DNA from 4 places in the Enterococcus raffinosus genome. Region 3 is predicted to be linked to each of the others. Evidence: riboswitches for the same ligand, from Rfam matches in the RefSeq annotation. Region 3 holds a riboswitch; each other region holds the start of a gene.
The links. Region 3 has a riboswitch for magnesium ahead of J9537_RS05445 (GNAT family N-acetyltransferase). Riboswitches for the same ligand answer to the same signal wherever they lie in the genome.

Region 1 (5,984 bases), on a different replicon from region 3:
ACCCCTAACTAGGACAAAGAAATAATTAAGTCCTAGTTAGGGGTATTTATTATGGGAAAAAGACAGATGAAACTTACTGTGGAAAAACGAGTACAGTTTGTTAAGCAGTATTTGAATGGAGAACGAGGATCAGCTCGAACCGCTAAAGAAGCTGGAATTAGTTCCACTACGTTGAAACGATGGTGCGCAATTTATGAAAACGAAGGTCCTGCTGGGTTGATTGCCACAAGAAAGAATAAGGGATATTCAAAGGAACTAAAACTTGAAGCCGTTCTTGATTATCTGAATGGCTCAGACAGCCTATTGAGAGTAGCTAAAAGATACGAATTAAGAAGTACAACTCAACTTCGAGACTGGATTAAGAGATATAATACTCATGGAGACTTCAAATCAGAAAGTGGTGGAAGCAACGTGAGACAAACAAAAAAATTCAGTTTGGAAGAACGTGTAGAAATGGTCCTGTATTGTATCGCAAATGACTATGATTACAGCAGGACCGCAGTCAAATACCAAGTGAAATATGCCAATCTCTACAATTGGGTAAAGCGTTACGAAAAAAAAGGCAAGGCCGGTTTAGAAGATCGTCGTGGACAACGAAAAGCCAAACAAGAAAGTCGCACCCCAGAGGAAGACGCGCAAATCAGAATCGCTCAACTCGAAGAACAAGTAAAATACCAACAGATGGAGATCGACCTGTTAAAAAAAGTAAAGGAATTAGAAAGAAGGGATCGCTAGGACAAGTCAGAAAAGTAGTTGCTTACGAAGCAATCAAAGAACTTCACGAAGAAAAAGCCTATGCCATCTTACCCATGTGTAAAATCATGAGTGTCACTCGTTCGGCTTATTTGCGGTGGATCGAACATCCCTATAGTGAACGGACGCTAGAAAACATGGAATTGGCGAAAGTTATACGGATCATTCATAATGAACATCCTGAAAAAGGGTATCGCGGGATTAATAATGACTTGCTTCGAGAACACGATATTCATGTCAATGACAAACGCGTGTTGCGTATCTGCCGACATGAAGGGATTCAGTCGACCATCAAACACTCTGCCAACAGTATTACAAAAGGAGCGAATCATCCCTACCACACCGCCGAAAACATTTTAGATCGTAAGTTTACTGCCGAAGCGCCGAATCAAAAATGGCTAACGGATGTAACGGAATTCAAATATTATGAGGGACCAGAAATCCACAAGGTTTATTTAAGCGCGATTTTAGACCTCTATGATCGTCGGATTGTTTCTTACGTCATTAGTGATACCAATGACCTGAATATTGCCTTTGATACCTTCGATCAAGCAATCGAAACAGAACCTGATGCTCACCCGCTCTTTCATAGCGATCGTGGATTCCAATATACGCATCAGAATTTTTATAACAGAATCATTGAAGCTGAAATGACGCAAAGCATGTCTCGTGTTGGAAAATGTATCGATAATGGTCCGATGGAAGGGTTTTGGGGAATGATCAAACGAGAAAAATATTACGGCAAGAAATTTACGAGTCGTACAGAACTAGTCACGATGATTGCGAATTATATGGACTATTACAACAATGGGCGCTATCAACGGAAATTGCATGTGTTGACACCGATGGAGTATCACAATCTGTATTACGAAGCAGCCTAATCATTCGTGCGTTTCAAACATAAAACGTCCTTTGTTTTGTGTTTGAAACGCATGACCAACCAAGCGGCAGCGCGGTAGTTGTTTCTTAGAAAAGTTAAAAACTACTCTTCAAGAAGCGAAGAGTAGTTCTAAAAATCATTCATTATTTCATTGTCCTATTGACGGGTAGCCCACCATTCTTTGATTAAGAAACGTATACGCTTTTTGCTGTCCTTTGCTGGAGGTCAAATTTATTCAGACCGATTTCTTCCTTTCATCTCAATTTCTTTGAATATCTGCTTTAAGTCGTTTTCTACTTCTTCAATGTCAAAAGCAGGAGCGCTTGTTTTATTTTTGTATAAATAGAACTCTAAGTTTAATCCATTGGGCAATGACAGGAAGTGAATCGATTCCCTTGATAACAATTCTTTTTCAATCGCATGAATCACGAACACCCCTTTTTTCTCCTTCAACCACTTATGAATCCCCAAACTGTCTGGGCAATAGAGATACTCAGGTGTAATACTGAAGAAGTCCGCTGTCCGTTGTGTTAATTGCTGATGGCCAAGGTGATCGCTCAAAACGATGAAGGGTATTTTTTCTAGATCTTTGGCGTCAGCTTGATTTAATTCATTTTTTACTAGGGAGGTATTTGCGGCCAAAACTACTTTTGATCGAATCAATGCCGTTCGCTCAAATTGAGGATCTTCCACCAAACTGCTAGTAATCACCAAATCTACTTCCCTGTTTTTTAATTGATTGAATAACTCTAATGGAGCAGCATTCACATAACGAATCGTGTAATCCACCTCTTTGCATGCACATTCTCCAGCTTCAAAAATGAAAATAGATTCGCTGATGCCTACTTTAAAGATTGGTCGATCAATCATTTGATAGAGCGGAAATTGAATCTTCTTAGCTTCATCAATGATACGTTTGACTACAGGGAGGATTTTCTCTCCTTTTTCACTTAAAATCAATTTCTTTCCTTGACGAAGAAATAGATCATAGCCGAGTTCGTTTTCGAGACTTTTCAATGCTGAGCTTAATGAAGAAACTCCTACATAGAGTTCCTGAGAAGCTTTAGAAAGACTGCTATATTTAGCGATAATATAGAAATACTCTAATTTTTCGATTGACATTTTTTCACATCCAAACATGTAGTATTTTAGGTCAACCTAATTTTGCTCCTCTATAGGCCAAACAATCAAGAAAGAACATTAAATAACAGATATTCTTTAACAGAGGTTAACGTTTGATCGCTTTTTTTCTGAAATTTGAAGGAAAACGTCTTTCATGAATCTGGAATGCGATTCCTTAATAAACGAAAAGGTGTAGAAACCCTTTGTTCCCAATAGCTCACTCTTGCTGCTTATTCATCAATAAGCTTTTCTCGATTGCTTTCCCCTTTTTCACGAGTATGATGGGTTTGCACAATAAAATAAAAATCATATTAGGTGAGGTTACTCTGAAGAACATAGGTTATCGCTCGGAAATGTCGAGAGACAGTAACGAGTAAAGCAGGGATTGTCGAATGAAGGCTTTCTCAAGATAACTAGAAACTTTTCTTACGTCTCAGAAAGCCAAAGCTCAATGAACGTGATTTCCTGATAAAATTAGTTATTCGGTGACCTCCTTAATATGATTATTTAGGAGGTTTTTTACATTGAAAGTTTTACACGCTCCATCTCAAAAGAATACCACGCTAAAGAAAAGCATTGGAAATCTGACATTTGTGATAATCTTAGCGTTATTCGCATTTATTTTGGTCTTTTCCTTAATAAAAATGAATCGACCGCTAGATTCTCTACCCTCAGAAGAGGTTTTATCGACCCCTAGTAAAACACACGATTTCTTAGCCATCTCAAACCTGCTCTATTTTTCCATTCGAACGATGTTTCGAATGATCATCGGGATGATTTGGTCATTTCTTTTCTCCTTTGTGTTCGGTGTTCTAGCGGTAAGATATAAAACCGCTAGACGGATTATTTTACCGATGGTCAATTTTTTAGAGTCCGTTCCACTACTTGGCTTCTTGACTTTCACCACCGCTTGGCTGCTAGGGCTTTTCCCTGGAAATGTCTTAGGTGCCGAATGTGTGGCGATCTTCGCGATCTTTACCGGTCAAGCTTGGAACATCATGTTGACCCTTTACCAAATCATGGAGGTCATTCCTTCTGATTTATCGAATGTTACAGATCAGTTCAAATACAACCCTTGGGAAAAATTTTGGCGATTAGAATTTGTCTACGCGATTCCAGGATTGCTGTGGAACGTGATTATCTCCCAAACGGCGGCTTGGTTCGCCTTGGTGGCCAGTGAACAAGCTTCTGTTGCTCTTCCGAAAGACACGACACTTTTTTTGCCGGGAATTGGCTCCTATATTCAAATCGCGTTGGACCGTGCTGATTTTAAAGCATGCTTATGGGCTGTCTTAGCCTTACTACTGAATGTTATCATTCTGAACTTTCTAGTTTTTCAACCATTGGTTCGCGCAACCTATTACTTTAAGTATGAGACAGATGTTGAAAGTACTATCCCGCCACGATCTATTATTTATCGTTTGCTCAAAGAGGCAACATTGACGCACTATTGTTCTCATATTTTTTCACTATTTAGTCAATTTTGGATCTATCAACTACCGAAAATTTGGTATTTTTTGAAGCTTGATCGACTCTATAAACGAATCGCTAAACTGCGGAATTTCTTTAAAACCTTGTGGTATATCGGGCTGGGGGTCTTAATCATTGTCTGCTCTATCAAGCTGTATCATTTTTTGCCTCATCAGGATTTCGGAATGATTCCACGTTTAACACTTTACACCACCTTACGTGTAACCTTAGCAATGATTGTAGCTGGACTGATTTTTACCCCTCTGGCTATTTGGGTAGCTAGTGACAATCGTCGGTTAAATATCGTGCAACCTATTGGGCAAATTTTAGGTTCGATTCCTTCTAATGTTTATACGCCCTTTATTGTTATCTTTATAAGCATGGGGTTTGATAAATTGGAATGGTGGATTCTGCCTTTGATAATGGTCGGGTGTCAATGGTATTACTTCTTTAACGTGATTGCTGGATACTTAGCAATTCCAGATGATATTCGAGACGTGACAAAAATTTTCAAATTATCGAAATGGCATTGGTGGGTTAAATATCTCATCCCCTCGATCTTACCTTACATTATCACCGCGATTATTAATGCTGCCGGCGCTGCTTGGAACGCAGATATTGCTGCTGAAAGTATTCAATGGGGGAAAAAATCTATCAATGTGACTGGGTTGGGCCAATACATTTCGGTGAACGACGGTATCAAGGACAAATCGGCTCTAGGTACATTGGCAATGTGCTTTGTGGTAGGGCTTTGTATCGCCTTTGTTTGGCAACCTTTGTATCGTGTCGCAAAAGAAAAATTTCATTACTGATGCGTACAAGTATGCATAAAAGTTTAATCGGAAGGAGAAGTATGCTGGGACTAGATTTTCCGGTATACGAAATAAAAGCATGGAAAATATTGAATTATTAAACGTAAAATCCGTTTGCAAAGAATTTGAAATTGAAGGACATAAAGAGCATTTAAAGGTTTTAGAAAATATTGATTTGACTGTTAAAACCAACGAATTTGTGAGTATCATTGGACAATCAGGGACTGGAAAGTCCACTCTATTGAGAAGCATTGCCGGACTGCTCCAACCAACGAAGGGCGAAATCACCTTTGAAAATAAAATACTCACTGAGCCAGATGCCAACATCAGTATGGTATTCCAGCATTTCGCACTTTTTCCTTGGTTAACCGTAGAGAAAAATATCAGCTTTGGGCTAGAGAATCGCGAGGAACTATCACGGGAACAAATCAAAAAACGCGTGGGTAATCTGATTGAAATGATCGGGCTAGAGGGCTTTGAAAAGGCCTACCCTCGCGAGCTCTCCGGCGGTATGAAGCAACGAGTGGGCTTTGCTCGAGCATTGGCGATCGAGCCTAGCCTCTTATTGCTGGATGAACCCTTCTCCGCTTTGGACATTATTACCGCTAGTCAACTATCCAATGACCTACTATCCATCTGGCTCGGCAACCAAATTGCTACGAAGTCCATCGTTATGATTACTCATGATGTTCAGCAGGCTGTACAGCTTTCTGATCGCGTCGTTTTGATGGATGCAAATCCCGGTCGTGTAGCAAAAATTTACCCAATCGATGTCCCTAGAAATCAACGCACTCCAAAAACTATTATCAATATCGTTGAGCAAATTACTCAAGAAATGATTCGGCGGATGCAAGCATAAACTCCCTAAATTTACTATCTGACCATTGCATCCTCAAAAAAATCAGGTGTATTATCCACACCTGATTTTTTATTTTATTTAAGCCAAA
Region 2 (5,984 bases), on a different replicon from region 3:
GCGGTTCGGCATGATTGAAAAGGGAACATAGATTGTTTGTTTGTCTGCATCGTAATTTAACGCTTGGGCATTGATCGCTGTAGCTGAATCATTTCGTCCAGTATTTTGACCATAGGCAGCAAGCTGAGTTAATGCTGGCATTTGATTGATCGGGCGAAAATCCGTAATCCCGCAAAACTGAACACGCAATTCAGTTAGCTTTGTTAAAGCTATCGCAGGTTCGATTGTTGTGATATTCATATTTGATTCAAAGGTTAAGGACTCTAGGTTCGTCATTTTGTTGATTTTGTCGTATACCTTGTCAGTAACACTTGATCCAGAAAGGTTAAGTCTAGTGATCGTTGTACCAAAATTCGGAACATTTTCATCGTTAACATTTGTGCCCATCAGATAGACTTGTTTTAGTTTTGGCAAAGCAGCTAAAATTGAAAAATCCGTAATTTGATTATTTGAATTCATATAAAAATAGTCCAAGTTTGTGGCTAACTCCAACCCTTGTAAATTAGCGATAGCATTATCTGAATTTTGAATATACAAGCTAGTAAGTTTTGTCATATCTTCTTGAGTCAAGGTATCTTTAGTTTTGCCAATCGTTTTTGCAACAAGCTGCTGTAAGACAGGGTCTGGCATCCACGAGTCTACAGAGGCTATACGTGGTTCTGGTTCAAGTGTTGCGGTTGAAGAGCTTGATGGTTGTGAATCCGCTGTAGAAGGTTCAGTTGTTCCCAGAATGGGCGCTACTGTACTATCTTGCGTTGCGGAGCTTTCTGTTGTTGATGAGAGACTATTCACTGAGCTTGTCGTGTTCAGTGGTTCAGAGAAAACCGTACTGTTTAGAGCGCTGCTGTCAGTAGATGTTTCAGCGTTACTTTGGATAGGAAAGGTCGAGAGAGGGCCCAACACGATTGAACAAGCAAATAATTTATATAAATTCTTTTTCACAAATATAACTCCTTTATAATAGGTATGTAATGGGTAAATAATAATTCTTTTTTAATAAATAAACTGCTCAAGTTTTAATTTTTGCATTATTTTATTTGACCATTTTCTTTTTAATAAAGAAGTTATTTCACTTGATTAGACGCGTATTGTATAAGAGCTTACTAAATAATATAGTGTTCAAATTACTTGTGATTATTCGTTCTTTTATAAAAAGAAGGTTTTTAAATACCATAAAAAGGTTTCTGATCCTAGTAAATTTTTAGTAAAGGATTTTATAAGCAAATGTAAAGAAAGTCGTATTTTCTTTAGAATATTTTGCTATTTACTGACAAAAAAAGTAGTATTCTTTGTGAAAGTAAATATAAGTAAACTTGTTAGGTGAGGCTCCTAAACAAACATAGGCTATTGCGCAGAAACGTCGAAAGACGCCAATGTGTAAAATAGGAATTGTCGGATTAAGGCTTTTCATAAAATAGCTAAGAGTTATTCTTTACGTTGTTTAGTGCTAAAACTCAGACGATGAGATTGATTGTGTGAGACACCAGACTTGTTAGTTTTTTTCGCTAACGTTTGGTGTCTCTTTTTTAGGTTATTTATTGTGGACTCTCTCGTCTCAAACAATTACTTGATGAAGGGAGAGATGAACATGATGAAAAGAAAAAAGATCGATTGGCTGCTGTTATTACCTTATTTGGGGACAAGCCTGATCGGTCTTTTAATTGTTTTTAGTGCTAGTTCTTATCGTTTGATGGCGGAAGGGGAAAATCCATTGTCGCTATTTAGTAAGCAGGCGGTTTTTATGGGGCTAAGCTGGCTGCTGATTGCTGTGCTTTTTCATGTGAAAAATAATGTACTAATAAATGGTAAGCTAGCGCAAAGTTTATTAGCAGTTGGACTAGTTAGTTTACTGTTAGTGAAAATAAGTGGCGTCAATATTAATGGTGCACAAAGATGGGTCTCCTTATTAGGTATTCAATTCCAGCCTTCTGAAGTCACAAATGTGGCACTGATTCTTTATTTGGCGTATTTTTTCCGCGTGAAGCGCACCAGAAAGGAAATGCTGGTTCCTTGTGGTCTAGTGGCACTTAGCGGATTATTGATTTTGCTCCAGCCTAAAGTGACAGGTGCAATCATTATTTGGGGAGTCGCTTTAGTCATTATTACGACTGCGCAATTGCCCTATCAGTGGTCAGTACTTATTTTTTCAGGGTTGATTTTGGGGATTGTTTTAATCGGAGGCGCGATACTTTTTTTGGGCAGCCACCATCTTTTGCCAGAATTATTTGCCCATACCTATGATCGTATCCGCTTAGTGAGAGATCCATTTCTAGATCCCTACGGTAAAGGATTTCAAATGAGTAATTCGTACTACGCGCTTTATAACGGTGGTTTTTTTGGTAGAGGGCTGGGAAATAGTATTACTAAAAAAGGCTATTTACCAGTAGCGGAAACAGATTTTGTGTATTCGATTTTGGTGGAGGAATTAGGCGTTGTTGTCGGCTTACTCGTATTGGCATTGCTTTTTCTGATTGCTCTTCGTCTATTTGTTTTAGCGGCGAAGGAAGTGAATCAGCAGGTCAGCTTAATTTATTTTGGGGTTGGAACGCTTTTGCTTCTCCAAACCAGTATCAATATTGCTAGTATTTTAGGACTAATACCTATGACAGGAGTGCCGTTACCTTTTATTAGTTATGGGGGGACGAGCTACCTGATTCTTTCTATCGCGCTGGGTATCTGTCTAAAACTTTCTTCGGAGGATCGAACAAATGATCAAACGTTTGAGCAGCGAATTTAACTATTCTTTATTTTTACCCATTTTCATCTTTTATTTAATTAGTATCGGCGTACAATCGATGGCGGCTGAGCTAGATGGGGCTGACGTTAAAAATGTTGTAACGAAGCAGATTGTTTTTTGCCTGATTTCTCTATTGACCATGGGGATCGTCAGTAAATTCAAAACGGCTACTTTGTTAAAATATGCGCCCTTTTTTTACGTTGTATCGTTAGGGATTATGGCGCTATTGTATTGGTTTTATGATCCGGCGATGTACACTGTAACGAACACGAAGCGCTGGCTGCGTATCGGCGGTTTTTCTTTTCAGCCATCAGAATTGATGAAACTGAGTTTTACTCTTTTTATGGTTCGCTTAACACTAATCGATGAGTTGAATTGCTCTCAGCGAACCTTGAAAAGTGATCTACGTTATTTAGGTAAGGTGGCATTGTTCAGCCTGCCGACATTTTTCTTGATGTTTATTCAACGAGATTTTGGAACGAGTTTAGTATTTATTGCTATTTTAGGTGCGCTGTTTGTAATATCCGGGGTTCATTGGAAAATACTTACGACGATTACGGGTATCGGAGCAGCTTTAGGTACCACTTTATTGGTTTTGGTTTTCAGTGAATGGGGGAATAAGCTGCTATATTGGCTGCATTTTAAAACGTATCAGCTAGATCGTGTGCGTGCATGGGTTGATCCCTTTCAATACCGTGATTCTATTGCCTATCAGCAAGTACAGAGTCTTTACGCGATTGGATCGGGCGGCTTGTTTGGTCGCGGCAGTGAGCAGGCATCCGTATATGTGCCTGTTCGTGAGTCAGATATGATCTTTACGGTGATTGGAGAAGGCTTTGGCTTCATTGGCAGTACTTTAGTGGTTTTTCTATACTTCTACTTGTTTTATCAAATCATTTCAGCTGCGATGAAAACAAATAATAAAGGCAATCTCTATTTGGCGGTTACTTTTGTATTTGGTTTGCTGTTCCAAATTTTTGAAAATATCGGAGCTGCGATTGGTATTTTGCCATTAACGGGTATTCCGTTGCCGATTTTAAGTCAAGGAGGAACCTCCTTGATTGTTCTAGGTGTTGGCTTGGGAATCATGATGGGCTTTCGAGAAAAAGAACGATTAATATAAAAATTGAATGGAGAATTGAACAAAATGATGCGAAAAAAGTTTTTCCTACGAAGTGCAGGTATGCTCCTTTCAGTCATGGTGATAACTAGTGCTGTCGCAATGAATGCACACTGGATGAAAGGGATAGATGCTGTATTTCTCCAAAATCGCTTACCAAATATTTCCTATTTAACGGCTTTTGTGGGAGGAATGGCGAAAATCGCTACTATCGGTCCGATGGTGATTATTTTTGGACTTCTTGCTGTCTACTTGTTGAGAAAACACGAGCGGGCATTAGCTGTTTGGTGCATGGGAAATCTGATCTTTATCAGTGGGGTAGGTTATTTATTAAAGCAGGTGATTCAGCGGTCGCGTCCAGACCAGATTCAATACCTTTCTCGTTCCTCCTATAGTTTTCCAAGTGGACATTCGTTGCTGATTATGACGCTTGTTTGCACGCTGATCGTGCTCTATTTTTTCAGAGAACGGCGCATGCCTCTATTACTTAAAATAGGATTATTTTTCTTAACGTTCATTATTGTAGGTGGCAGAATTTATTTAGGCGTTCATTATATGAGTGATGTTTTGGCGGGGGTGTGTTTAGGCGGAGGTCTCACTTTCGGGACGGCGGGTTTCTGCTATCCATATTTACAAAACCCCCGTCAGTCCCCACGACGGAAAAGAAAGAATGGCCTTTTAACTTGGCAGAAGGTACTAATTGGCTTTCTTGCAGTGTTAGTGGTATTGGTTTCAGGACTAAGCGCGTTTGCATTGAAGTTTTATCATAGTTCACAAAAAATGGCGGACTCTATGTACTCCCCAGTTGAGCGTGGGGGAAAAACAAAGACGCCTCAAGCTTCAGAACCTATGAGTATTTTGATTCTCGGAATTGCCAATGATGCGAAAAGAAAAACAGATTTCCGGGCCAATACGATCATGGTCGCGACGCTAAATAATCAAACGAATGAAACAACCTTAGTAAGCATTCCACGGGATTCTTTTGTAGAGATTGTTGGAGCGGATTATGAAGATAAAATCAATCATGCCCATTCAATTGGCGGCCCTGAGATGATGATGGATACAGTTGAAAAATTTTTAGATATACCGATCCATCACTATGTTTCGGTTAATATGGATGGCCTTCAAACGCTAGTGGACGCCGTTGGCGGGGTGACTGTGAACAATGATTTTGCTTTTTCGGCAGAAGGAATTGATTACCCAAAAGGTAAGCAACACTTGAACGGGTGGGAGGCTCTTCAATATTCTAGAATGCGGTATGAAGACCCAAAAGGTGATTATGGACGCCAGGGTAGACAGCGTGAAGTAATGGAATTATTGATAGAGAAGATCCTTTCAACTAAAAGTATTTTTAGCTACCAGAAAATTTTAGATGGAATTGGCGAAAATGGGAAAACAGACTTAACCTTTGATCAAATGCAGAAAATCTTGACTGGGTATCACTCTTGTTTGACTAAGATCGACAGTCAACAGGTTCAGGGGGAAGGATTTACTGGAGACGGTTTTACAGGACAAGCGGGGATCTCCTATCAAAAAATCCCGCAAGAAGAAGTAGATCGTGTGAAAACGTTGCTACACAAACAATTAAATTTATGAAACAGGAAAACGTGAAGCAGATGAGAATCGATGAGCGAAACGGCTATGTTTTCTGTAAATTTTCATCGAATGATTTAATATATTTACTAAATTTCCTGCTTTAAAAGAAAGTTGCGTTATAATAGCAGCAGAAAGGCGGGAAGATATGCTTAGTCAAATAGGAGTATTACTTATTGTCGGTGTATTGGCCGGAATACTAGGATCGATCTTAGGAATCGGTGGAGGAATTATTTTAACGCCCTTTTTGACGTTAATAATGGGATTGGACATTCAGTATGCGATTGCGGCTAGTATTGTTTGCGTGATCGCGACAAGTTCAGGCGCTACTATCGCTTATTTAAAGGATGATATGCTGAATTTGCGTGTCGCAATGTTTTTGGAGATTGCGACCACGATTGGAGCGATCGTAGGCGCATTACTTTCAGGCGTAGTGCCGAGGGGCTTTTTATTTATTTTATTCGGCGGCTTCTTGCTCTTTTCAGTCATTAACATGATTCAAAAGCTGCGGGGAAAAACAGACAAAGCGATTGA
Region 3 (5,984 bases):
AAAAAGTGTGGATTTCAAGAATCTCATCGTGTAGAAAACTTCTTTACAGACAACTATCACGAACCGATAATTGACCAAGGCGTTCAACTCGTCGACATGGTTTATTTGCGAGCAGATAAAAAATAAATAATAAATCACGCCTCTGAAATTAATTTTTCGGAGGCGTGATTTATTATAAAAGTTCTTGGTAACGTTGGATATAGATTTTTTTTACCAAGGTAACTAGCAAAAGATAAGCCAAAATCGTGACAACTAACCATAGCCAATATTGATTAGGTAAGATACCTAATCCCAAATTCTGTCCGAAATTTGTAAATGGCAACAAGGTTCCTACAACAATCCCTAAAGTTGTAATGACCGTCATGATAAATGACCCTCTGCTTTGAATAAATGGAATCTGGGGAGTTCTCAGCGCATGTAAAACTAAGGTTTGTGACCAAAGCGACTCGACAAACCAGCCTGCATGGAAAATAGCGATAAAAGCTACCTGCTGATCTGGTGACAATGAGTGATAGCTTCCGCCAATGACAGCTGGACAGACCACAAAATACATCAATAAATACGTGGTAATATCAAAGATTGAACTAGTTGGTCCAAGCCAGACCATAAACTTACCTATACTGGAGGCAGTCCATTTTTTTGGTTTTTCTAAATACTCTTTATCCATCCGATCCCAAGGAATTGAAATACAAGAAATGTCATAAATCAGATTCAAGAAGAGAATTTGTAGCGGCAGCATTGGTAAAAACGGCAGAAAAGAACTAGCTACTAATACCGAAAACATATTCCCAAAATTTGAACTAGCAGTAGCTTTGATGTACTTCATGATATTGCCAAAGGTTTCTCTTCCTGAAAGAATTCCTCGTTCCAAAATCATCAAATCTTTCTCTAGCAAGATGACGTCTGCAGATTCTTTCGCGATATCCACTGCAGTATCAACAGAAATTCCAACGTCGGCTGCCTTCATTGCCGGAGCATCATTGATCCCATCTCCGAGGAATCCAACCGTATGCCCATTTTTTCTGAGCAAACTCGTGATTTTCTGTTTTTGCTGCGGATTTAGCTTCACAAAGACATTGTAATTTTCTGCGATCTCCGCTAATTCATCTTCTTTTAAATGAATTAAGTCTTCTCCATGAATGATTGTTTCCGTTCCTAATCCAACTTGCTTACAAACAGATTTTGTCACTAAGGCATTGTCGCCTGTTAAAACCTTCACACCTACACCGTGTTCTTTCAATGCCTTCAATGCTTGTTTCGTGGTTTCTTTTGGTGGATCTAGAAAAGCTAAATAGCCTATAAGCACCATCTCTGCCTCATCAGCAGTTGAAAATTCACCGACAACACTAGGATTCGTTTTTTGAGCGACCCCGATGACACGTAAGCCATCTTCATTTAACTCGTGTACCTTTTGTAATACTTTTTTTCTTAATTCATTTGTTAATTCTGTGACTTCCCCTTTAAAATCTACGAAAGAGGAAATTTCCAGCATTTCTTCAATCGCGCCTTTTGTAATCATTTGAGTTTTTCCTTGTTGATCCTCCACAACAACACTCATTCTACGCCGCTGAAAATCAAAAGGAATTTCATCTACTTTTTTGTAACGAATCGCATCGGTGTCTAATTCCTGCTTGGTAGATTCAATAATCGCAACATCAATCAAATTTTTTAATCCTGTTTGATAATAGCTGTTTAAATAAGCATGTCTTAGAACTCGATGATCCTCTTCTCCATCACAATCCAAATGATATTCGAGAATGATTTTGTCTTGGGTCAAGGTTCCCGTTTTATCTGTACATAAAACATCAATTGCACCAAAATTTTGAATCGCGTTTAAGTTCTTGATAATTGTGCCATTATTCGCCATCCCTGTAGCACCTTTGACCAAATTAGTCGTTACGATCATCGGCAGCATTTCCGGTGTCAAACCTACAGCAACGGATAAACCAAATAGAAATGCTTCCATCCAGTCCCCTTTAGTAAATCCATTAATAACAATCACTGTTGGCGCCATCAAGGCCATGAATTTAATAAATAAGAAAGAGGTCTTACGAATTCCTAGCTCAAAGCTTGTTTGAACGGGAGTGTCCGATAAAGAACTTGCGACATCGCCAAACAATGTATTTGCACCTGTGGCAATTACAACGCCTTCAGCACTTCCACTAATTACATTACTTCCCATAAATACCAAATTATCATAACTAGTTTCAGAATTCTTATTCCCCATTATCTCACCAGCACTTTTCTCAACAGGATAGCTTTCGCCAGTTAGAGCAGATTGTGAGATGAATAGATCCTTCGTGGTAATCAGACGGATATCCGCTGGAATCATATCCCCTGCGGAAAGTTTTACTAGATCACCGCAGACGATCTCCTCCATCGGAATCTCGTTATAACGATTCTCTCTACGAACCGTTGCCGTTACCTTGACCAATGATTTTAACTTTTCTGCCGCTTTATTTGAACGAACAGACTGTACCAGTGTCATTGTTCCACTGACTAACACCATAACCAAAATAATGCCGCTGCCAAAGAAATCTTTCTCACCTGCTTCTGGCAAGATCCCTTCTGTAACCAAAGAAATGAATCCTAACCCAATTAGTACCAAAGTAAAAGGGGTAATAAATGCTTTTAGAACTTCTATGATAAATGGTGTCGCCTTTTTTAAAGGAAGCTTATTTTCACCAAATGCTTCTCTAGCTTCTAAAACTTCCTCAGCTGATAATCCCAATGTCGATGTATTAAACGTCTCAAAAATATTTTTCACTGTTTTTCTAGCAAATAAACTATAATCTGTCCTTGTTGTTACTTTCTTTTGTTGTCTCATTTTTTTCTCCTTTTCTCCGAAAAAAATATGCCATAATCCTATCCCTATAAACAAGTATAGAGCCATATCTTTTACCGTATTCATCCTTACCCCTCCTGCAATCGACGGGCTTATGGAGAAAAGTGGAGGTTAAAAACAAATAGACAATAGTATCTTGTTTGTTCTTTTCTGCCATAAACCCGTAATTATTGAGCTACTGTCATCCATTTGTTTTCATCTCCTTTTTTTCTGTTTGTTCAAGTGATGATTGAATCTTCTTTTTATAGCTTCTCATAACCAATCTGCCTTCTTCATAATCATCAGAAATCGCCTGGTATCCTAATTTTTCATAAAATCCCCATGCTTGCTTTCTACCAGTTAAAAAAACGAAACAAAAGCCGAAACTCCTCGCGATCTGTTCTGCATAAATCAATAAATTTTTTCCTAACCCTTCCCCTTGAAAATGAGCATCTACTGCAACTTGTTTGATCTGAGCACATTTGTTTGAGATCGGATGTAGTAATAGCGTTCCTACTACTCGATTCCCTCGCTTGACAACCAAGTGAAGATCGTTCTTTTCCTCTCTAGGTGCTTGGAATAGAAGTTGCTTACCAGAGCTTAGCTTTAACTCGTTGTTTCTAAGTGTCAAGGCCTCATTATATAATGGGCTATTCCACTTTGTTAATGTGAACACTGTTTTACCATGATTGTTCCTCCTTATTCTTGTTTTAAAAATAATAATGATTGCTACGTAAAAAAGGCTTTTCGCTCAAAAACTCAGCGAAAAGCCTTACTATTATTCATCCTAAAGAGACAAAGTCGTATAGTCGATCTAATCGTTGAGTTTTGGCACTATACAACGTAAAGACAAACATCTTAGCTACCTTAAGAAAAGCCTTGTATTCGACAGTTCCTGTTCTACCCATTGGCGTCTCTCGACATTTTTGGGCAGTAGCCTATGTTTGTATAGGAGCCTCACCTAACAAATCATATTTTATTTTCGAACACAATATAACAAGTAATAACGAGTCTGTCAAACTTTTTTATGAAAAAAATCCGTTGATCCCTTTATTCACACTTTGAAAAATCCAATTTCATATTGATTTAAAGCGATTTTTTTATTAAAAAAAGTTTTCAAATTAATTTATAGTTTATATAAAAGTTCAGAAAAATCTGAGAGGATATAATTAAATAACGATTGTTTCTATAAAAAAGAGTAGAGCCTCTTGCTCTACTCAATCGTTTTCGACTCTTTTAATTAACCCAAACGAAGTTTTTTTATAATTTCTTCAGCTGTCGCTAAATTCATTCGTTCAGCTTTTCTTAATTGTCTAGAAACTTGTGGGATTTCACTAGTTGTGGCGCCTGCAGTAATCGCTAACGAACGACTTTGCATCGCCATGTGTCCCTTTTGAATTCCTTCTGTGACTAATGCACGAATAGCCGCAAAATTTTGAGCCAATCCAACAGCCACGATGATTTCTCCTAGCTCTTCAGCAGACGTTATTTCTAATAACTTCAAGCTTAATTGCGCTTTTGGAAAAACCTTTGTTGCTCCTCCAACAATTCCAACCTTCATAGGCAAAGTCAGTTTACCAATGAGGGTGTTCTCTTGAATAGACCAATCAGTCATCCCTTCGTATCGACCGTTTCGTGCCGCGTATGCGTGACACGCAGCGGCTACAGCACGTGTGTCATTTCCAGTTGCCAATACCACAGCATCAATGCCGTTCATAATGCCTTTGTTATGGGTAGCCGCACGATACGGATCAATCTTACTGTATTCACTCGCAGAAACAATTTTTTCAGCCAACTCAGGTGAGAGCTGTTCCAATGAAATTTCACATTTCGCTTCAATGAGAGACTGTGTCGCATAATTGCTTAAAATACTAAATAAGATATCTGCTTCTGGCATTAGTTGTCGGACTTCTTGAGCAACAGCCTCCAGCATTGTGTTTAAGATATTCGCTCCCATCGCGTCTTTTGTATCCACTTCTAAGTCGATAGAAACATAACCTTCTTCAAAGGTACGCACTTTTATCGATTGTACTCCACCGCCACGTTGGTAAATAGACGGATAGCTTCTCTCAGCGACCGCAAAAAAGCTTTGTTCGTTGGCATCAACGATTTTTTTCACTTTCTCAAAATCTGTAACGTTCCGCAAAACAATTTGACCAACCATATTTTGATTCATCACACGTGTCGTGATTCCACCAGATTTAGCGATTATCTTCCCTGCATTACTAGCAGCAGCGATAACAGAAGGTTCTTCTGTCGCCATTGGAATAAGCTTTTTTTTTCCATTAATGACGAAATTTTGTGCCAATCCAAGTGGAATGGAGCACTCACTGATTTGATTCTCAATTAAATGATTCGCGATTTTCTCTGGTAATACTGTCTCAGTGGCTAGTTGTGCCGCTTCCTTCGCCGACAACTTTTTTTCTTTGACCAACTTAGCTAATCGTTCGGCTTGGGTCATTTGATAAAACTTTTTTTTTGCAGTTTCTTGATCCTCAGCTTTCGTTATCATCAAAGCTAGACCTAAGCCGCCACCGATACAGAGACTTGCGACGCCTCGCTGTTTGTCCTCTTGTACAAGCTCTGAGATCAAAGTCGTGATAATCCGTGTTCCACTAGCTCCGATTGGATGTCCTAGTGCAATTGCACCACCATAGACGTTGATTTTTTCATTAGGGAGCTTTAATTCCCTTTGAACAGCGACAGAAGCAGCCGCAAATGCTTCATTGATTTGGAACGTATCAATTTCGTCAATCGTTCGGTTTGCTTTGTGTAATAGTTTATTAATCGCTGAAACTGGAGCCATCCCCATGATACTAGGGTCAATTCCCACTTCACTATAGCCATTGATAACCGCTAAATAAGCTAATCCATTCTCAATCGCATAGGATTTCGCCGCTAGAACAACCGCTGATGCCCCATCATTCAAAGTCGAAGCATTAGCCGCCGTAACAACGCCTCCTTCCTTAAAAGCAGGCTTTAAAGAAGCAATTTTCTCAAGTGTTGAATCATGTCGAATCCCTTCATCTTCCCATAACGTGCTTCCATCCGAAAGAGGAATAGGAACGATTTCTGATTCAAATTTTCCATCTTTACTGGCTCTTGAAGCCTTCATTTGGGAATCATAGGCATATTGATCCTGCATTTCACGAGTAATTTG
Region 4 (5,984 bases), 540 kb from region 3:
AATGATTGTTTCAACATCAAGAGGAGCTACTGTCCGTAAGTCAATAATTTCTGCATTAATATTTTCTTTTGCTAAATTGTCAGCAGCTTTAATTGCTTCACGAACCATCGCGCCATAAGTAATAATTGAAACATCTGATCCTTCCTTAGTTACAGCTGCTTTGTCTAGAGGTACTTCATAAATTCCTTCTGGAACTTCTTCACGGAATGAACGGTAAAGCTTCATATGTTCTAAGAAGACTACCGGGTCATTATTTCTGATTGATGCGATCAATAGTCCTTTTGCGTCATAAGGGTTTGATGGAATAACTACACGCAGACCTGGTGATTGTGCCATTAAACCTTCTAAATTATCTGAGTGGAGTTCTGGTGTATGAACACCACCACCGAATGGTGCACGAATCGTGATCGGTAAATTCCGAGTATTTCCCATGCGATAACGAGTCCGAGCCATTTGTCCGACAATTTCATCCATCGCTTCAAATACAAAACCAAAGAATTGAATCTCTGGAACTGGACGGAAGCCTTGCAATGCTAAGCCAAAACCAAGTCCCGCAATACCAGATTCAGCTAATGGCGTATCGAAAACTTGATCTTCACCGAATTTCTCTTGCAATCCCTCAGTGGCACGAAAAACGCCTCCGTTCTTCCCAACGTCTTCACCGAAAATTAATACTTCTTTATCTTTTTCAAGCATCAGAGCTAAGGCATCTGTAATTGCTTGTATCATTGTTTTTTGTGCCATGATTATTTCGACTCCTTCGCTTCATAGAATTCAATTTGCTCTTTAATGTTTTGTGGCTGTACCTCATACATGTTTTTCAAGAAATCAGAAACTTTCTGCTTTGGTACACGGTCGGCATCAGTAATCGCTTGTTTAATTTCTTCTTTTGTTGCTTCGATCACTTTTTCTTCTTGCTCTTCTGACCATAAGCCTTTTTCTGTCAGATATTTACGGAATCGAACCAATGGATCTTTCTTTGTCCATTCATCATCCATTTCTTTTGAACGGTAACGTGTTGGGTCATCACCAGATAGCGTGTGTGGACCATATCTGTAAGTCAAAGTTTCAATTAACACTGGACCATTGCCGTTTGCTGCCCACTCACGTGCTTTTTTAGAAACGTAATAGACTGCTAATGGATCCATTCCGTCAACCTGAATACCAGGAATTCCAGCTGCCACTGATTTTTGGGCTAACGTTTTTGCTGCGGATTGTTTTTCACGAGGAGTAGAAATCGCAAATCCGTTATTTTGAATATAAAATACAGCGTTTGCATGATAAGCACCGGCAAAGTTAATTGCTTCATAGAAATCACCCTGTGATGAACCGCCATCGCCTGTATAAGTGAAAACAACGTTTTTGCTGTTACGTTTCTTCAGTCCTAAAGCAACACCAGCCGCTTGAACATATTGCGCACCTATAATGATTTGTGGAGGCAATGCTTGCAAATCCGCTGGATAGTTATTTCCTGCAACATGACCTCGAGACCATAAGAAAGCCTCTGCTAATGGTAGTCCGTGTTTGATCAATTGTGGTACATCACGATAACCTGGTAATAAAACGTCTTCTTTTTCAAATGCAAAGTGACTAGCTAATTGGCTAGCTTCTTGTCCAGCAGTTGGCGCGAAAAACCCTAAACGTCCTTGACGATTTAATGCAGTCGAACGTTGGTCTAGCACTCGAGACCAAACCATCGAAGTCATTAATTCTACAAGTTCATCATCGGATAGCTCAGGAACTAGGTTTTCATTTACAATTTTCCCGTCCTCATCCAGCGCTTGGTACACGGGAAAATCCGCGTTTACATCTTTTAGTAAGGCTTCAAAATCAATCGTTAACTCTTTTTCTGCCATGGTGTACACTTTCCTCTCTTAAATAAATTAAGTCTTGTTATCAGTGCAACAGCAAGTCAATCTGTATTATTGCTATTGCTCCTTCCATTCTAAATTAGCATTTTTGTATTCAATTGACAACAAACTTGCTCACTAATTTTGAGCGAATTGAAGCGTTTCACATTTTAGGCTTGTGAAATCATGTTCAGCACCCTTTCAATAAGGAATTCTTACCAACCGGACAAAACAATAAGATTAAATCAAAAGGGTATTTAGTTTTATTAAAGCTCTATCGTTTTTAGAATAATTTATAACTAAAACGATTGACTGCACAATCTTTAAAACTTAAATTTTGTTGCCTTTTTTCACAAAAAAAGAAACAGAATGGCAACACAGGCCATTCTGTTATAGTTCAGATCCATTCTTTTGCAATTTTTATATATACTACTTTTCCTAGCTGAGTCGCCAACATGTAAGCAGCAACGATAATAAGATACCATAACCAATAGCTGCTTGGTAAATAAACAAAATCAAATTGTTCAGCAATTGGAGTCAAAACAACTAATGCTCCGACAACAACAGCCATCAGTAAACTGGCAAAAACTTGTGGTGCTGGACGACTTTGGATAAATGGAATTTTCTTCGTTCTTACCATTAAAACAACCAATGCTTGTGTGGTAAGACCGATCATAAACCACCCGGTTTGGAAAAGGTTTTGTGCACCACCTGTATTGGCACCAAAAATGAACCACATGACTAAGAAAGTAATTATGTCGAAAACTGAGCTGATCGGACCAATACAGACAGTGAATTTCAATAGACCGGTAGTTTCCCATTTAGTTGGAGCCTGTAATTCCTCATCATCCACATTGTCCCAAGGAATTGTTAGTTGTGCAAAATCATAGATTAAATTTTGCAATAGTAATTGAATTGACAGCATAGGTAAAAATGGTAAAAACGCGCTAGCAATTAGAATAGAAAATACGTTTCCGAAATTTGAACTAATAGTGATTTTAATGTATTTCATCATATTACTAAATACTCGGCGGCCTTCAATAACACCACTTTCTAAAACGCCTAGACTTTTTTCTAGTAGGATGATTGAACTGGCATCCTTAGTGATATCTGCCGCTGTGTCCACCGAAATTCCGACATCAGCTTTTCGTAAGGCTGGCGCATCATTGATTCCATCCCCCATGAAACCCACCGTGTGTCCCTTAGTTTGTAGCGATTCAATGATTCGTGATTTTTGCATAGGGTTTAACTTGGCAAACAGATTGATTTTTTCTGCTGCTTGATACAGCTCTTCATCTGACATTTCATCAATTTGATTCCCTAATACAAAATCATCCGCAGGAATACCAACATCTTGGCATACTTTTTGAGCAACGATTGCATTATCTCCTGTCAAAACCTTCACTGTTACACCGTGTTGTTGGAGCGATTTAATTGCTGGTTTAGCTGATGCCTTTGCTGGATCAAGGAACCCCATAAAACCGATTAATGTCATATCTTTTTCATCATCCGTTGAATAAATAGGTTCATCATGGGCATCTCTCCGCACAGCAACCGTGATTACTCGCATACCTTGACGATTCATTTTCTCGTTAACGATCTGTAACTGTTGGCGGATATCTGGCGTTAATTCTAAAATTTCCCCATTTATTTCAACATATTTGCAGATTGCTGCCATTTCTTCAACAGCACCCTTAGTGATCATTAGTTGATGCTCGTCCGTCTTCATTACGACAGTTAAACGCCGACGAGAAAAATCAAATGGTATCTCATCAATTTTCTGAACCGCTCGATAAGGCAAATGACGATTTTGCTCTTCAAAATAATTAATTACCGCGATGTCCATCAAATTTTTCCACCCTGTCTGATAGGTAGAATTCATAAAAGCCAAGTCCAAAACTTGTTCATTTTCATTTCCTAAAGGGTCTAAATGCTGTACTAATACAACGCGATCTTCCGTAATAGTTCCCGTTTTATCTGTACATAAAACATCCATACTACCTAGATTTTGAATCGAAGCTAATTCTTTCACAATGACTTTGTGCTTCGAAAGAGTTAATGCCCCCTTCGCCAAATTCGAGCTTACTATCATTGGGAGCATTTCAGGTGTCAAGCCCACTGCAACTGCAATTGCAAAGAAAAAGGCACTACTCCAATCCCCCTTAGTAAATCCGTTAATTAAAAACACTAAGGGAAACAGAACCATAACCATACGCAGCAACAACTTACTAACTTTTGATAATCCAATATCAAAAGAAGTCTTGCCACGTTTCGATGTCGCATTTTTAGCGATATCACCAAAGAACGTTTGCTGACCTGTCTTTAGAATAATAGCTTTTCCTTGACCACTTAACACGTCAGTTCCCATAAACACTAAATTGGTTAAGTCTAATGCGGTTGTTTCTTCGTTTATTTCCGTCTCATCTGAAAGATATTTTTCGACAGGCATTGATTCTCCCGTTAACGAGGATTGATTGACGAAGAGATCCTTCGTCCAGATTAACACCGCATCTGCTGGAATCATGTCTCCAGTCGCTAACGTCAGAATGTCACCAGGTACTACTTCGTCCATCGGAATTTCCTTTGTTTCTCCATTACGTGTGATCGCAGCGGTATTTTCAATCATTTCTTTTAATTCAATACTCGCCTTTTGTGAGCGATATTCTTGAATGAACGTAATCAAAACACTAGCCAAAATCATGATCGTCATCACAATTGAGGCCTCAATATCATTTGTCAACAATGAAACGATGGCTAAAAGTGCTAAAACATAGACAAATGGATCGTTGAAAGCCTGCAAAAATAATAAAATACCAGGTGTCGGCTTCTGCGCAGAAACTTCATTAGGTCCATACTCCTCCAAACGACTTTGCGCATCCTCCTCTGATAGTCCTTGAAGAGATGTTCGCAAATTAAGGAATAAGTCACGATCAGATAAAATTGCTAATTTTTTTAACTCTTGATCTTTATTGATTTTGCGAGCAAGAAGGCCTTTTTTGTTCATCATAGTTTTTCCTCCTAAAATTCAAGGCAGCCAAAGCCGCCCAGTTATTCTTACTTTTCGGTCGACTATCTTCAAGGTCCATCTTCCTCACATCCTTTCATTATTCTTTGGCGATATTAAGCAACCTAACATGCTTACAGGTTTAACTGACAGAAAAAAAGCGCACACTCGAAAATGAGCACGCGCGAAAATCCAATCATGTTCATCGTCGAGCTTTAGCACTATAGGGCGTAGACAAAATTTGTCAGCTACGTTATGAATCACCTTCACGATGATTCCTGTTTTACCCATTGGCGTCTCTCGACATTTTTGGGCAGTAGCCTGTGTCCGTATAGGAGCCTCACCTAACAATTATTCTTATTTACATCCTTACTATATGTCAGTTAACTCTCGGTGTCAAACATTAGATTGAAAAAACTTTTTCATTTTCAGAAACTCATCGACCTTTTTATTTGGGGAACTGCTAAAGTAATCTGCAAATTTTTTACTCCACAGTTTCGTTTCGCGAGCTTCTGCAAATTTTTCCATCGTATCATCATACTCTTCTATCAACTGATAGTTATAATCTTGGTACGTGTCATAGTGTACAATTGCCTGTTCTGGCAAACGAGGTTTGATTTTCATTTCCACATTGGGCTTTCCAATGCTCAAGCCAGCAACAGGAAAGACGAAATCAGGTAAATTCAACAAATTGCTTACTTCTGGAATATCTTTTCTAATCGATCCAACGACTACAGAACCCAATCCTAAAGATTCAGTGGCGATTACTGCATTTTCCAGGGCTAAAGCAGCATCGGTTACTGCTGTGATCAACGGATCTATACCTTCATTAATGCGATAACCCACTTCATAATGTTTAGCGACCTTCTCTGTCCTTTTTAAATCAGCTACGAATACAAGAAAAACCGAACTTTTAAGCATGTGTGGATTCCCTGGATTGAGCTCAACAAGCTTTTCTCTAATTTTCCGATCTCGTACCACGATAATGCTGTACATTTGACCATTCATCCAACTCGGTGCTTGACGACTTGCGTTCAAAATTTTTTGTAATTCTTCCTCTGATAATTGATAGTTTTCGTCAAAATTACGATACGTTCGGTGTGTCTGTAAACTCTTTAATGCATCCATTT

Region 1: linked by a shared signal. The riboswitch ahead of J9537_RS19705 (ABC transporter permease subunit) and the one ahead of J9537_RS05445 (GNAT family N-acetyltransferase) in region 3 are both predicted to bind magnesium.
Region 2: linked by a shared signal. The riboswitch ahead of J9537_RS20210 (FtsW/RodA/SpoVE family cell cycle protein) and the one ahead of J9537_RS05445 (GNAT family N-acetyltransferase) in region 3 are both predicted to bind magnesium.
Region 4: linked by a shared signal. The riboswitch ahead of mgtA (magnesium-translocating P-type ATPase) and the one ahead of J9537_RS05445 (GNAT family N-acetyltransferase) in region 3 are both predicted to bind magnesium.

Annotation. Positions count from the first base shown of each region.
Region 1 covers NZ_CP072889.1:1,053,958-1,059,941, reverse strand. The annotation lists gene J9537_RS20745 (helix-turn-helix domain-containing protein) at 52-735, shown strand; gene J9537_RS20740 (IS3 family transposase) at 672-1,634, shown strand; gene J9537_RS19710 (LysR family transcriptional regulator) at 1,865-2,755, opposite strand; M-box (ykoK) riboswitch at 3,056-3,222, shown strand; gene J9537_RS19705 (ABC transporter permease subunit) at 3,280-5,037, shown strand; gene J9537_RS19700 (ABC transporter ATP-binding protein) at 5,117-5,896, shown strand; gene J9537_RS19695 (ABC transporter permease) at 5,975-5,984, opposite strand, start outside.
Region 2 covers NZ_CP072889.1:1,159,834-1,165,817, forward strand. The annotation lists gene J9537_RS20205 (MucBP domain-containing protein) at 1-942, opposite strand, end outside; M-box (ykoK) riboswitch at 1,306-1,473, shown strand; gene J9537_RS20210 (FtsW/RodA/SpoVE family cell cycle protein) at 1,589-2,737, shown strand; gene J9537_RS20215 (FtsW/RodA/SpoVE family cell cycle protein) at 2,709-3,860, shown strand; gene J9537_RS20220 (phosphatase PAP2/LCP family protein) at 3,885-5,453, shown strand; gene J9537_RS20225 (sulfite exporter TauE/SafE family protein) at 5,599-5,984, shown strand, end outside.
Region 3 covers NZ_CP072888.1:1,113,573-1,119,556, reverse strand. The annotation lists gene J9537_RS05455 (GNAT family N-acetyltransferase) at 1-126, shown strand, start outside; gene mgtA (magnesium-translocating P-type ATPase) at 173-2,827, opposite strand; gene J9537_RS05445 (GNAT family N-acetyltransferase) at 3,027-3,455, opposite strand; M-box (ykoK) riboswitch at 3,631-3,800, opposite strand; gene J9537_RS05440 (hydroxymethylglutaryl-CoA reductase, degradative) at 4,065-5,984, opposite strand, start outside.
Region 4 covers NZ_CP072888.1:1,654,150-1,660,133, forward strand. The annotation lists gene J9537_RS08130 (alpha-ketoacid dehydrogenase subunit beta) at 1-744, opposite strand, end outside; gene pdhA (pyruvate dehydrogenase (acetyl-transferring) E1 component subunit alpha) at 747-1,856, opposite strand; gene mgtA (magnesium-translocating P-type ATPase) at 2,248-4,854, opposite strand; M-box (ykoK) riboswitch at 5,049-5,213, opposite strand; gene J9537_RS08145 (nitroreductase family protein) at 5,251-5,982, opposite strand; gene J9537_RS08150 (aminotransferase-like domain-containing protein) at 5,983-5,984, opposite strand, start outside.